Regions from separate parts of the Klebsiella quasivariicola genome, predicted to be linked through region 1. Evidence: predicted binding sites of a transcription regulator. Region 1 holds the regulator's gene; the other holds the start of a gene.
The links. Region 1 encodes sigma-54, which starts transcription at its own class of promoters, with help from an activator protein. Its sites were predicted from a motif close to GTTGGCACANNTTTCGCTNT; they were not measured.
Positions count from the first base shown of each region.

Region 2: a site for sigma-54 is predicted at 4,393-4,412, ahead of norV (anaerobic nitric oxide reductase flavorubredoxin). Genes of this name have one in related genera too.

Region 1 covers NZ_CP022823.1:537,030-544,430, forward strand. Annotated here, with positions in the region: gene B8P98_RS02680 (fumarylacetoacetate hydrolase family protein) at 1-492, shown strand, start outside; gene npr (PTS phosphocarrier protein NPr) at 534-806, opposite strand; gene rapZ (RNase adapter RapZ) at 803-1,657, opposite strand; gene ptsN (PTS IIA-like nitrogen regulatory protein PtsN) at 1,703-2,191, opposite strand; gene hpf (ribosome hibernation promoting factor) at 2,261-2,548, opposite strand; gene rpoN (RNA polymerase factor sigma-54) at 2,571-4,004, opposite strand; gene lptB (LPS export ABC transporter ATP-binding protein) at 4,052-4,777, opposite strand; gene lptA (lipopolysaccharide ABC transporter substrate-binding protein LptA) at 4,784-5,329, opposite strand; gene lptC (LPS export ABC transporter periplasmic protein LptC) at 5,298-5,873, opposite strand; gene kdsC (3-deoxy-manno-octulosonate-8-phosphatase KdsC) at 5,870-6,436, opposite strand; gene kdsD (arabinose-5-phosphate isomerase KdsD) at 6,451-7,401, opposite strand, start outside.
Region 2 covers NZ_CP022823.1:1,178,948-1,186,348, reverse strand. Annotated here, with positions in the region: gene srlD (sorbitol-6-phosphate dehydrogenase) at 1-478, shown strand, start outside; gene gutM (transcriptional regulator GutM) at 601-960, shown strand; gene srlR (glucitol operon DNA-binding transcriptional repressor SrlR) at 1,027-1,800, shown strand; gene gutQ (arabinose-5-phosphate isomerase GutQ) at 1,793-2,758, shown strand; gene norR (nitric oxide reductase transcriptional regulator NorR) at 2,721-4,271, opposite strand; gene norV (anaerobic nitric oxide reductase flavorubredoxin) at 4,459-5,907, shown strand; gene norW (NADH:flavorubredoxin reductase NorW) at 5,904-7,037, shown strand; gene B8P98_RS05925 (HoxN/HupN/NixA family nickel/cobalt transporter) at 7,134-7,401, opposite strand, start outside.

The DNA.
Region 1 (7,401 bases):
GAGTTTGATTATGAAGGCGAGCTGGCGCTGGTGATCGGCAAACGCGGGCGCAATATTCCCGTCGAGCGGGCGCTGGAGCACGTTGCCGGTTACAGCTGCTATATGGACGGCTCGGCCCGCGACTGGCAGCACGCCTGGTTTACCGCCGGCAAAAACTGGCCATCGACCGGCGGCTTTGGCCCCTGGCTGGTGACGCGGGATGAAATCGCCGACCCTAACGCGCTGGCCATCAAAACCCGGCTCAACGGTATGGAAGTGCAGAACGACAATACCGCCAGCATGATCCATAGCGTCCCGGAGCTGATTGCCTATATCAGCACCTTCTGCCTGCTGACGCCGGGCGATGTTATCCTGACCGGCTCACCGGGCGGCGTGGGGAAAAAGCGCACCCCGCCGCTGTTCCTGCGAGATGGCGATACGATTGAAGTGGAAATTGAAAAGATCGGCTGCCTGCGTAATAGAGTGCTTGAAGAGGTGCAGGGTAGGTTTTGATATACACAAGGGGTGATTGCTACACCCTTGTGTAGTAAAGACTAATCCTCGTCAAACCCGGCGTTGAACAACGCAATAACCGCGGCCAGCGCCTCAACTTCCTGCGGACCGCTGGCCTCTACCTCTATCTGACGCCCTTTCGCCGAGTCCAGCATCAGCAGGGCAATCACGCTGTTTGCCTCCGCCTCGGTACCTTCGTCGTTGCGCAGCAGTACTTCGGCATCGAAATTCTGCATCAGCTCAAACAGCTTCATCGCCGGGCGGGCATGCATGCCCAGCTTATTGGTGATCTCAACGGTTTGCTTTACGGTCATGATTTACGTTTTTCCAGCGTCCGATGACGAGACTGTACGTTCTTGCCGCGGGAGCGGAAGTAGTCAGCCAGTTGTTCAGCAATATAAACTGAACGATGTTTCCCGCCGGTACAACCAATGGCCACCGTCAGATAGCTGCGATTGTTGGTCTCCAGCATCGGTAGCCATAGCTCAAGATAGCTCCGGGTCTGATAAATAAAGTTGTGCACTTCGGTGTGCCGGTCGAGGAAGGCGGCCACCGGCTTATCCAGACCGGTCATCGGGCGTAGTTTCGGATCCCAGTGCGGGTTGGGCAGGAAACGTACGTCAAAGACGTAATCAGCATCGATCGGGATGCCGTGCTTAAAGCCGAAGGATTCGAAGACCATCGTCAGTTCACGCTCGCGTTTGCCTAACAGGCGAGTACGCAGCATCTCGGCCAGCTCATGCACCGACATTTCGGACGTATCGACGATCAGATCCGCGCGGGAACGCAGTGGTTCCAGCAGATCGCTCTCTTCGTCGATGGCGCTTTCCAGCGACAGATTTTTACTGGAGAGCGGATGTAAGCGACGGGTATCGCTGTAACGGCGGATCAGCGTGTTGCGGTCGGCATCGAGAAACAGCAGCTGCGGAGAAAAGCATTCCGGCAGATTCTGCATCGCCTGCTCAAAGATCTCCGGGGATTCCGGCATGTTACGCACGTCGATGCTGACGGCCGCGGAGATATTACGGTCAGCCAGCGACCGCGCCAGGTCGGGCAGCAGCACGACCGGCAGGTTATCCACGCAGTAAAAGCCCATATCTTCCAGCGCTCGCAGAGCGACGGATTTCCCCGAGCCCGAGCGGCCGCTGACGATCATCAGTACCATGTACCGTTTCTCCTCAGTACGATAAAGGATAAGGTGCGACTGCCGTTATGCGTCATCGCTGCTTCCTGCTTCGGTGATGATCTCATACAACTCTTCATCGCTCTGCGCCGCGCGCAGGCGACGACAAATGGCTTTGTCCGCCAGCCGTTTGGCCACCAGGGAGAGCGTATGCAGGTGGGTTTTTGTCTGATCGGCCGGCACCAGCAGCGCGAACAGCAGGTCGACAGGCTGATTGTCGATCGCGTCGAAGGCGATGGGGGTTTCCAGCTGGACAAAAACGCCGACAGCACGCAGCGTATCCTCTTCCAGTTTTCCGTGGGGAATGGCAATACCATTGCCAATTCCGGTACTGCCCATTTTTTCGCGGGTGAGGATCGCTTCGAATACCACCTGCGGCGGCAAACTTAACTGTTTGGCGGCCAGTTCGCTAATGATTTCCAGAGCGCGCTTCTTGCTCTGGCAGTGAACCTGGCTACGGGTACATTCCTGGTTCAGGACGTTGCTCAGTTGTAGAGCCGAATCGTTGTTCATCATAATTTCACCTGAGCGCCCCCGCGGCCGTCGTCGATATTCACTGACGGCGGTCGCAGGGGGCCCGGACAATTAGTGTTGTTTTAGTTTATCTTTGTGCTTCGTTAACTGTCTTGCCAGCTTATCGATAAGACCATCGACAGCTGCATACATATCCTGCCCTTCCGCACTGGCATGGATTTCGCCACCGTTGACATGCAGATTCGCGTCCGCAATTTGCGTCACTTTCTCTACTTTTAACACAATATAGACCTGATTGATCCGGTCGAAAAATTGCTCCAGCTTGCTGAACTTCGCGGTGACGAAGTCGCGCATGGCGGGAGTGATCTCGACGTTGTGTCCTGTAATGTTGAGCTGCATAGTGTCTTCCTTATCGGTTGTGTCAGACCAGTTGTTTACGCTGGTTTGACGGCGGGATGGATAAAGACTCTCTGTACTTCGCGACAGTGCGGCGCGCCACCATGATACCCTGCTCGGACAGCATGGAGGTGAGCTTACTGTCGCTCAACGGCTTCGCGGGGTTTTCCGCGGCGATGAGCTTCTTCACCAGCGCGCGAATGGCCGTCGACGAGGCTTCGCCGCCGCCTTCGGTATTCACATGGCTGGAGAAGAAATACTTCAGTTCAAAAATACCGCGCGGACTGTGCAGATATTTTTGCGTGGTCACACGGGAAATCGTCGATTCATGCATCTCGACGGCCTGGGCGATATCGGCCAGCACCATCGGCTTCATATACTCTTCACCCTGCTCGAAAAAAGCCTGCTGTTGTTCAACGATGCAGCGGCTAACGCGCAGCAGCGTATCGTTACGGCTTTCCAGACTTTTGATCAGCCAGCGGGCTTCCTGCAGATTGCTGCGAATAAACTGACTGTCGGCGTCATTGCGGGCGCTGTTGCCCATTGCTGCATACTGTTGATTGATTTTCAGCCGGGGTATGCTGTCGGCATTGAGCTCCACGGCCCAGCGGCCGCTAACCTTGCGGACCAGTACGTCGGGAATGACATATTCTGGTTCGCTGGTCTGAATGGACTGACCAGGGCGAGGATCCAGCGACTGGATCAGGTTCACCGCCTCTTTCAGCACCTCTTCTTTCAGGCGCGTCACCCGCATCAGGGTGCGGAAATCATGGTTGGCCAGCAGATCGAGATGCTCGCTGATAATCAGCCGGGCCTCGTCCAGCCACGGCGTCTCTTTGGCGAATTGCGACAGCTGGATCAGCAGGCAGTCGCGCAGATCTTTCGCCGCGACGCCAACCGGATCAAAACGCTGAATACGCTTCAGAACGGCTTCCACCTCTTCCAGACCGATCTCGTCATCGCCGATGCTGTCGACGATATCTTCAATCTGAACGGTGAGGTAGCCCGTATCGTCGACGGCGTCGACGATGGAGGTGGCAATGGCGCGGTCGGTGTCGGTGAAAGGCGTTAGCTCAACCTGCCACATCAGGTAATCCTGAAGCGTCTGGGTGGTTTCACCTTGATAGACGGGCAGCTCGTCGTCCTGATAGTCGACGCCGTTACCCGACGGCGTGCCGGCGGTATAAATTTCATCCCAGCTGGCATCGAGGGGCAGCTCGTCGGGCATCTCTTTTTGCTCAAGCGCGTCGACGGTATCGAGGGACTCGCGGTCCTCCACCTCTTTTGCCTCTACCTCGTCGTGAAGATCGGTTTGCTCAAGCAACGGGTTACTTTCCAGCGCTTGCTGGAGCTCTTGCTGGAGTTCTAACGTGGACAACTGCAGCAAACGAATCGCCTGCTGCAGCTGCGGCGTCATGGCAAGCTGTTGGCTAAGCCTTAATTGCAAACCTTGCTTCATGTTCAGGGTAAATATCTCCGGCTAAAACGTCTGTAACCTCTACCCTATCAGAGTCTGAAGTCTTCCCCAAGATACACGCGCTTAACCTGCTCATCTTCGAGGATCTGCTGCGGTGTACCATGAGCGATAAGGTGTCCCTGACTGACAATATACGCCCGTTCGCAGACCGCGAGGGTCTCACGGACGTTATGGTCGGTAATCAGCACGCCGAGGCCACTGTCGCGCAGGTGCTCAATGATGCGTTTAATATCGATAACGGAGATCGGGTCAACGCCGGCAAAGGGTTCATCCAGAAGGATAAATTTCGGGTTCGCCGCCAGCGCGCGGGCGATCTCGACGCGGCGGCGTTCACCACCGGAGAGCGCCTGACCGAGGCTGTCGCGCAGGTGCTCAATATGAAACTCTTCCATCAGCTCTTTGGCGCGATCTTCCCGCTGCTCGCTGCTCAAATCGTCACGGATCTGCAGGACCGCCATCAGGTTGTCATAGACGCTCAGGCGACGGAAAATGGAGGCTTCCTGCGGCAGATAGCCGATGCCCCGGCGCGCGCGCGCGTGCAGCGGCAGCAAACTGATGTCTTCGTCATCGATAATAATATTGCCCGCATCGCGCGGCACAATACCGACCACCATGTAGAAGGTGGTGGTTTTACCGGCGCCGTTCGGGCCGAGCAAGCCGACAATCTCCCCGGAATTAACGGTGAGACTGACATCTTCCACCACGCGGCGGCCTTTGTAAGCTTTAGCGAGATTCTTCGCAGTTAAGGTTGCCATAACGAATTAGTTACTCTTCTTTTGCTGGTTGCCGCTTTTGTCCTGCAGCTCAGACGGCACCAGAACGGTGGTGACGCGTCGACCTTTGTCGCTGAAGGCCTGCATTTTTTGCTCTTTCACCAGATAGGTGATCTTGTCGCCCTTGATGTTGCTGTCGAGCTGTTCCAGATAAGCGTTACCGGTCAGCACGACGTAATCGTTCTGCAGCTCGTAGCGCATTTTCGACGCCCGGCCTTTTACCGGTTTGCCATTATCCTGCATCTGATAGAAAGTGGCCGGGTTACCAAAACCTTCGATCACCTCTTTGCCTTTCTCATTGCCCGGACGGGTGACCACCACTTTATCCGCGTTAATTTTGATCGTCCCCTGGGTCACGACCACGTTACCGGTGAAGGTGACGACGTTGCCCTGCATGTCCAGCGACTGCTGATCGGACTCGATGTGGATCGGCTGATCGGTATCACCCGTCTTGGCCAGAGCTGGCAGGCTGGCGGCCAGTAACGCGCCGGCGAGCGCAATCTTAAGGCTGAGTTTGTTTGTTCTGAATTTCATAAGAGGTTCTCACCTTTTCAATCAGCTCGGCATTTTTACTGCGAAGGTTTCCACGCATTTTCAGGCCGCTGGAATTAAATGTGGTGCCGTATAACGTCACCATGTCATCGGAGGTAACATCCTGCGTTACCAGATTTATCTGGGCGTTATCCGTCGTAATTTTGCGCAGTTGAGAATCCGGCGCGAGCGCATTCACCTCAACGTGCCCGTAAAGATAGAGCATCCGGTCATTCGTCAGCTTCGCTTTGTCTGCCCTGACCGACCAGGTCGGCACCTTATTGGTATCGAAGGTGGTCATGACTGGTTTGGTAAACCAGGAGACCTCCTGATCGGAAAAGTATTCCACGTGTTCGGCAATCAGCCGATAGCTCAGGGCACCTTCCGGACTGTACACCACGGTGTCGGTATGTTCGCTTTTATACGTCGGGTCGTTTGGATTGACCTCCGGCTGGGCCGTGTCGTCCGTATTCGCCAGATTCAGGCCGATGAGGATCAGCGCGAGCAGCGACAGTAAAATGATAACCCAACGTCTGGTTTTACTCATATTGATTGCCCTTTGGCCTCATCCAACTTGCCCTGCGCCAATAGTAACAAATCGCAGACTTCACGTACCGCGCCACGGCCGCCATTAATCCGGGTGATGTAATCGGCGCGCGGCAACAGTAGCGGATGTGCATCTGCGACGGCGACACTGAGGCCCACTTCGGCCATCACCGGCCAGTCAATGAGATCGTCACCGATGTAGGCGACTTCGTCCGCGCCTACGCCCAGTTTGTCGGTAAGATCGCGGAACGCCAGCAGTTTATCCGACTGCCCCTGATACAAATGCGTGATGCCCAGCGTCTGACAGCGATCTTCTACCAGTTTAGCTTTTCGTCCGGTAATAATCGCCACTTCAATGCCCGAGGTCAGCGCACAGCGAATACCATAGCCATCACGGACGTTGAACGCCTTCAGTTCCTCGCCCTGGTTACCCATATAGATAAGCCCGTCGGATAATACACCGTCGACATCGAGGATCAGCAAACGGATCTTCGCCGCGCGATCGAGAAACGCCTGGCTTACCGGCCCGTAGCAGGTCGCTAACTGAGCATCAGCATTATTCATTATTTTTTCCTTACTTACACTACGCCCGCGCGCAGCAGATCGTGCATATGTACCACACCCAGCAGATGGTCGCCATCGGCAACCAGCACGCAGGTAATATGACGGGATTGCATCAGGTTGAGCGCATCCACCGCCAGAGTGCCGGGACGGATACGGATCCCCCCCCGGGTCATGACGTCGGCAATGCTGGCATCGCGCATATCGACGCCAGTATCAAAAACCCGGCGCAGGTCGCCATCGGTGAAAATGCCGATGATATTCATCTTGTCATCGCAGATGGCCGTCATACCTAAATTTTTACGCGTGATTTCCAGTAACGCATCGCGCAGGGTGGCCTGTAAGCCGACGTGCGGGATCTCATCACCGGTATGCATAATATCATTGACGCGCAGCAACAGCTTACGACCAAGTGCGCCGCCCGGATGCGAGAGGGCGAAATCCTCCGCGGTAAAGCCGCGGGCTTCCAGCAGGGCAACGGCGAGGGCATCGCCCATCACCAGTGCGGCAGTGGTGCTGGAGGTGGGGGCCAGCCCTAACGGACAGGCCTCTTTGGGTACTTTCACGCACAGATGAATGTCCGCCGCGCGCGCCATGCTGCTCTCCGGTCGGCTGGTCATACAGATAAGTTTCACCTGCTGGCGTTTCAGAACCGGGATCAGCGCCAGGATCTCATTCGATTCGCCAGAGTTCGACAGCGCAATCACGACATCCTGCGGCGTCACCATACCTAAATCACCGTGCGCGGCTTCGCCGGGATGGACAAAAAATGCCGAAGTGCCGGTACTGGCGAAAGTGGCGGCCATTTTGCGTCCGATGTGGCCGGATTTGCCCATCCCCATCACCACGACTTTCCCGCCGCAGCGGAAAATGGTTTCGCAGGCATGGGTAAAATCTTCATTTATATATTGATCGAGCTGGGCCAGACCTTCACGTTCAATTTCCAGCACCTGACGGCCTGCCTGTTG
Region 2 (7,401 bases), 640 kb from region 1:
GCTGGGCGATTTTGACCGCTCGCTGCAGGTCAATCTGGTGGGCTATTTCCTCTGCGCCCGCGAGTTCTCCCGGCTGATGATCCGCGACGGTATTAAAGGACGCATCATTCAGATCAACTCGAAATCCGGCAAAGTGGGCAGCAAGCACAACTCCGGCTACAGCGCGGCGAAGTTCGGCGGCGTCGGGCTGACCCAGTCGCTGGCGCTGGATCTGGCGGAATATGGCATTACCGTGCATTCGCTGATGCTCGGCAATCTGCTGAAATCGCCGATGTTCCAGTCGCTGCTGCCACAGTACGCCACCAAGCTCGGCATCGATGAGAGCGAAGTCGAGCAGTACTACATCGACAAAGTGCCGCTGAAGCGCGGCTGCGAATATCAGGATGTGCTGAACGTGTTGATGTTTTACGCCAGCCCGCAGGCGTCGTACTGCACCGGGCAGTCGATCAACGTTACCGGCGGCCAGGTGATGTTTTAACAGGTTCCCGGATAGCGCTGCGCTTATCCGGGCTACAAAACTGTCGGTCGGGTAAGGCGTTAGCCGCCACCCGACAAATGGGTACCCGGGTTGTTCCCGGCATCACACCTTCAGGAGACATTATGGTTACCGCACTCATTACCGTCGCCGCCATCGCCTGGCTTACCCAGCTGGCGTTTGGCGGCTGGCAGATCCGCCGCTTCAATCGCGCCTTCGACAGTTTGTGCCAGCAGGGCCGGGTCGGCGTCGGCCGCTCTGCCGGGCGTTTTAAACCGCGCGCCATTGTCGCCATCGCCGTCGATGATGACAACCGTATTTGCGATACGTTGCTAATGAAAGGCTTCACGATTTTCGCTCGCCCGCAAAAAATCCCCACGCTTACCGGCAAACATATCGCGGAATTGCAGCCTGATGTGATCTTTCCCCATGATCCGCGCTGTCAGAATGCACTATCATTAGCGCTTAATCCGAAACATGGGTAATTTCGTTGTAAAAGTAAATATCTTGCGAAATTATCACTTTGAAACTTAAACGCAGGATAGACGCCTATGAAACCCCGTCAGCGCCAGGCAGCCATTCTCGAGTTCCTGCAGTCGCAGGGAAAATGCTCGGTCGAAGAGCTGGCGCAACACTTCGATACCACCGGCACCACCATCCGCAAGGATCTGGTCACGCTGGAAAATGCTGGCACCGTCATTCGCACCTATGGTGGCGTGGTGCTTAACAAGGATGAAGCCGATCCGCCGATCGATCATAAGACGCTGATCAACACTCATAAAAAAGCGCGCATCGCCGAAGCCGCCGTACGTTTTATTCACGACGGCGACTCCCTTATTCTCGACGCCGGCAGCACGGTGCTGCAGATGGTCCCCCTGCTCAGCCGCTTCAATAACATCACGGTGATGACCAACAGTCTGCATATCGTCAACGCCCTTGCCGAACTGGATAATGAACAGACTATCCTGATGCCCGGCGGCACCTTTCGCAAAAAATCGGCCTCGTTCCATGGCCAGCTGGCGGAAAATGCCTTCGAACAGTTCAGCTTCGACAAGCTGTTTATGGGCACCGACGGCATCGATCTGAACGCCGGCGTGACCACCTTCAATGAGGTGTATACCGTCAGCAAAGCGATGTGCAACGCCGCCCGCGAAGTGATCCTGATGGCCGACTCATCGAAGTTTGGCCGTAAAAGCCCCAATGTTGTCTGCGGCCTGGAGCGCGTGGATAAATTGATTACCGATGCCGATATTGACCCTGAATTCCAGCAGGCGCTGGAAGCCAAAGGTATTGAAGTCATTATTACTGGAGAACATCATGAGTAACTTTTTGTTAGAGGCCGGACGCCAGACCCTGATGCTTGAGCTGCAGGAGGCGAGCCGCCTGCCGGAACGCCTGGGCGACGACTTCATCCGCGCGGCGGAAACCATTATCCACTGCGAGGGCAAACTGATTGTCTCCGGTATCGGTAAATCCGGCCACATCGGGAAAAAGCTGGCGGCCACCTTCGCCAGCACCGGCACCCCGGCCTTTTTCGTCCATCCGGCGGAAGCCTTGCATGGCGATCTCGGCATGCTCGACAGCCGCGACGTGATGCTGTTTATCTCCTACTCCGGTAGCGCGAAAGAGCTGGATCTGATCGTCCCGCGACTGGAAGAAAAATCTATTCCGCTGCTGGCAATGACCGGCAAATCCACCTCGCCGCTGGCGCTGGCGGCGAAAGCGGTGCTGGATATCGCCGTCGAGCGCGAAGCCTGCCCGATGCATCTGGCCCCCACCTCCAGCACCGTCAACACCCTGATGCTCGGCGACGCGCTGGCGATGGCGGTGATGCAGGCGCGCGGTTTCAATGAAGAAGATTTCGCCCGTTCCCACCCGGCGGGCGCCCTCGGCGCGCGGCTGCTGAACAAAGTGCATCACCTGATGCGCCGCGACGAAGAAGTGCCGCGGGTCAATGCCGAGGCCAACGTCATGGACGCCATGCTTGAACTAAGCCGAACCGGGCTCGGCCTGGTGGCGGTATGTGATGAAACCAACCGCGTGCAGGGCGTTTTCACCGACGGCGACCTGCGCCGCTGGCTGGTTGCTGGCGGTACGCTCAACGATAGCGTCACTCGGGCGATGACCCGCAACGGCGTAACGCTGCAAGCGGAAAGCCGCGCGGTGGAAGCCAAAGAGCGGCTAATGAAACACAAAATCAGCGCCGCGCCGGTCGTGGATGAAAACGGCCAACTGGTCGGCGCCATCAACCTGCAGAACTTTTACCAGGCAGGGATCCTTTAAGCCCCAGTCGTTTCGCCAGCCGATGCAGGTTGGCGACGTCCAGTTCCAGCGCACGGGCGGTCGCCGCCCAGTTACCCTGGTGGGCCGCCAGCGCGCGGGCAATCGCTTCGCGCTGGAAAGCGTCGGTCGCCTCGCGCAGATTAAACGTCGCCGCAGCCGGTACCTCGGGCGCCGCCTCAGTTGGCAACGCTGGCGCTTCGACCGCCAACTGAAAATGCTGCGGCTCCAGCATCACGTCATTGCCGGCCTGGGTGGCCCGCGCCAGCACCACCGCCCGATGTATGGCATGCTCCAGTTCGCGCACGTTGCCCGGCCACGACCATTGCTGCAGCCTGGCGCGCGCTGACGCGCTCAATACCACCCGCGCCAGTCCCATCCGCAATCGACACTGCTCGCAAAAATAGCCTGCCAGCAGCACCACATCATTCTCCCGCTCGCGCAGCGCCGGGACCGACAGCGGAAAGACGCTCAGGCGGTGATAGAGATCGGCGCGAAAGCGCCCTGCCACCACCTCCTGGCGCAGATCGCGGTTAGTCGCCGCCAGCACCCGCACATCGACCCGCAGGCTGCGGTCATCGCCGACGCGCTGAATATCGCCATACTGCAACACGCGCAGCAGCTTCGCCTGCAACGCCAGCGACAGTTCGCCGATTTCATCAAGGAACAGGGTGCCGTTATCAGCCATCTCAAATTTACCGCTGCGGTTGCTGATAGCCCCGGTAAACGCCCCTTTCACGTGGCCGAACAGCTCGCTCTCCGCCACGCTTTCCGGCAGCGCCGCGCAGTTGAGGTACACCAGCGGATTAGCCGCTCGCGGCGACCCCTGATGCACCGCCTTCGCCACCAGCTCTTTGCCGGTGCCGGTTTCGCCGCTGATCAGCACGTTTAAGTCCGAGGCGGCAACAATCTCAATCTCTTTTTTCAGCTGCAGCATCGGTGTCGACAGACCGATAATCTCCTGACGTTCCGGCTGTGGGTAATTCACCGACTGCTCCGGCAGCACGTTTTGCGCTTCAAGACGGGCAATAAGCAGCGCGTTATTTAAGGCGCCAGCCACCAGCGCGGCAATCAGCCGCAGCTCTTCATCGCTGAAGCTATCGAAACGGTCGGCATCCATGCCGTCAAGGGTCAGCGCGCCAATCAACGTCTGCCCGGCAAACAGCGGAAGACCCACGCAGGCGTGAACTTTCAGGCTCTCCTGACCGGGGATCAGCCCGTCATAGGGGTCAGGCAGATCGCTATCCGCCGGGAAGCGCACCACATCCCCGGCGCGGGCAATCGCCTCCAGCCGCGGGTGCCCTTCCAGGGCAAAGCGGCGACCGAGCACATCCTGCGCCAGGCCATCGATCGCCAACGGCACAAACTGATGCGCCTCATAGCGCAGCAGCGCCGAGGCATCGCAGCCGAGGATCTGCCGCAGGGTAGTAATCAGGCGCGAAAAGCGGTCGGTGTGACCAATATCGCTTTGTAAATCAATGGCGATTCTCGCCAACTCGTCGACGGAAAAACTCATTGCCGCTCCATTGTCATTTTGACAACACGTATTGTCATATCGACTATTTTAGCCATTGTCATTTTGACAGCAACCAAAATCAGTAAAAATTAAAAATAGCTAATTATCAATGAATTAAAAAGTTGGCATGCAACTTGATATAAGCCAGTCAACTGAGTTTAAACACACTGTATTGATTGAGGTTGCTATGTCTATTGCGGTTAAAAATAACATTCTTTGGGTTGGCCAACGTGACTGGGAAGTGCGTGATTTCCATGGCACCGAATATAAAACGCTGCGCGGCAGCAGCTACAACAGCTATCTCATTCGCGAGGAGAAAAACGTGCTGATCGATACCGTCGATCATAAATTCAGCCGCGAGTTCGTGCAGAACCTGCGCAGCGAAATCGATCTGGCTGACCTCGACTATATCGTCATTAACCACGCCGAAGAGGACCATGCCGGCGCGCTGACCGAACTGATGATGCAGATCCCGGATACGCCGATTTACTGCACGGCCAACGCCATCGACTCGATCAACGGCCACCATCATCATCCGGAGTGGAACTTCCACGTGGTGAAAACCGGCGATACTCTCGATATCGGTAACGGTAAGCAGCTGATCTTCGTGGAAACACCGATGCTGCACTGGCCTGACAGCATGATGACCTACCTGACCGGCGACGCGGTGCTGTTCAGCAACGACGCCTTCGGCCAGCACTACTGCGACGAACACCTGTTCAACGATGAAGTAGACCAGATTGAACTGTACGAACAGTGCCAGCGCTACTACGCCAACATCCTGACGCCGTTCAGCCGCCTGGTGACGCCGAAAATTACCGAGATCCTCGGCTTCAACCTGCCGGTGGATATGATTGCCACCTCCCACGGCGTGGTGTGGCGCGATAACCCGACGCAAATCGTCGAGAAATACCTCGAGTGGGCGGCGGATTACCAGGAAGATCGCATCACTCTCTTCTACGACACCATGTCCAACAATACCCGCATGATGGCGGACGCCATTGCCCAGGGGATCACCGAAGTTGACCCACGGGTGGCGGTGAAAATCTTTAACGTCGCCCGCAGCGACAAAAACGACATTCTGACCAACGTTTTCCGCTCGAAAGGCGTACTGGTGGGCACCTCCACCATGAACAACGTGATGATGCCGAAAATCGCCGGGCTGGTGGAAGAGATGACCGGGCTGCGTTTTCGCAATAAACGCGCCAGCGCCTTTGGCTCCCACGGCTGGAGCGGCGGCGCAGTAGACCGCCTCTCCACCCGTCTGCAGGATGCCGGCTTTGAAATGTCGCTGAGCCTGAAAGCCAAATGGCGTCCGGATATCGACGCGCTGGAACTGTGCCGCCAACACGGTCGCGACATCGCCCGCCAGTGGGCCCTCTCCCCGCTGCCGGTTGCTGAAGCAGCGACAACGCCGGAACCACAGGACTGCGCCTGCGCCGCCGCCGCGGCCGCTGACCTCGGTCCCATGATGCAGTGCAGCGTGTGCCAGTGGATCTATGACCCGGCGAAGGGCGAACCCAACCAGGATGTACAGCCGGGTACGCCGTGGAGTGAAGTGCCGGACAATTTCCTCTGCCCTGAGTGTTCTCTTGGCAAAGATGTCTTTGACGTACTGGCAACGGAGGCAAAATGAGTGATGGCATCGTCATCATCGGCTCGGGCTTCGCGGCCCGCCAGCTGGTGAAAAATATTCGTAAGCAGGATGCGCAAATCCCGCTGACCTTAATCGCCGCCGATAGCATGGATGAGTACAACAAACCGGATCTCAGCCATGTCATCAGCCGCGGGCAGAACGCCGACGACCTGACCCTGCAAAGCGCGGGCGAGTTCGCCGAACAGTACAATCTGCGCCTGTATCCGCACACCTGGGTGAGCGATATCGACGCCGAAAATCATCAGGTCAAGAGTCAGGATCGGCAGTGGCGCTATGACAAACTGGTGCTGGCCACCGGGGCGACGCCGTTTATCCCCCCGGTGCCGGGGCGCGAGCTGATGCTGACGCTGAACAGCCAGCGCGAATATGGCGCGGCGCAGAGCCAGCTCCGCGACGCCAGGCGGGTGCTGATCGTCGGCGGCGGCCTGATTGGCTGCGAACTGGCGATGGATTTCTGCCGCGCCGGCAAAGCGGTAACGGTGGTCGATAACTCCGCCAGCGTGCTGGCGGCGCTAATGCCGCCGGAGGCCAGCAGCCGCCTGCAGCATCGGCTCACTGAAATGGGCGTACACCTGATGCTGAAAACGCAGCTGGAAGCGCTGGAACAAACCGCCGACGGCATTCGCGTCAGCCTCGACCGCCAGCGCGCCATAACCGTCGATGCAGTAGTCGCCGCCGCGGGCCTGCGCCCGGAAACGTCGCTGGCGCGCCATGCCGGATTGCAGATTAACCGCGGCGTGGTGGTCAATAATCAACTGCAAACCAGCGACCCGGCGATTTATGCGCTCGGCGACTGTGCGGAGATCAACGGTATGGTGCTGCCGTTCCTGCAGCCGATTTTACTCAGCGCGATGTGTCTGAGTAAGAACCTGCTGGCGCAGGCGGGGGAACTCAAGCTGCCGCCAATGCTGGTGAAGGTGAAAACCCCGGATCTGCCGCTGCATCTGGCCGGCGACACTCGCCGCGACGATCTGACGTGGAACATCGTGGCCGCTAAAGAGGGGCTGGTGGCGAAAGGGCTGGATGCGGAAAATCAACTGCGCGCCTTCGTGGTCAGCGAAGACAAAATGAAAGAGGCCTTTGCGCTGCTCAAGCAGCTGGTAAGCTGATGGTTTTCCCGGCTCGCGGCGTAAACGCCTTAGCCGGGCTACAGTATTGTCCTGGTAGCCCGGCTAAGCGCAGCGCAAGCCGGGAAAATATCCAGCCTAGCGCGCCAGATTGTCGTAGCCGCGCCAGCGGTAGTTGAGCACCGACAGCGCCCAGCAGGCGACAAACAGCCCGACCACCACAAATCCGGCATCGCCGAGGTTATCGTTTAACGCCCCCACCCAGCGCCATATTCCGCCGCTGAGCGCAAACTTATCCATCAGCAGGCCCAGCGCTTCCAGACCGCCGATAAACAGCGCCACCACCACCGAGGTACCGGTAATGGTCATGTTGTAATAGAGCTTGCGCTGCGGTTTGCTGAACGCC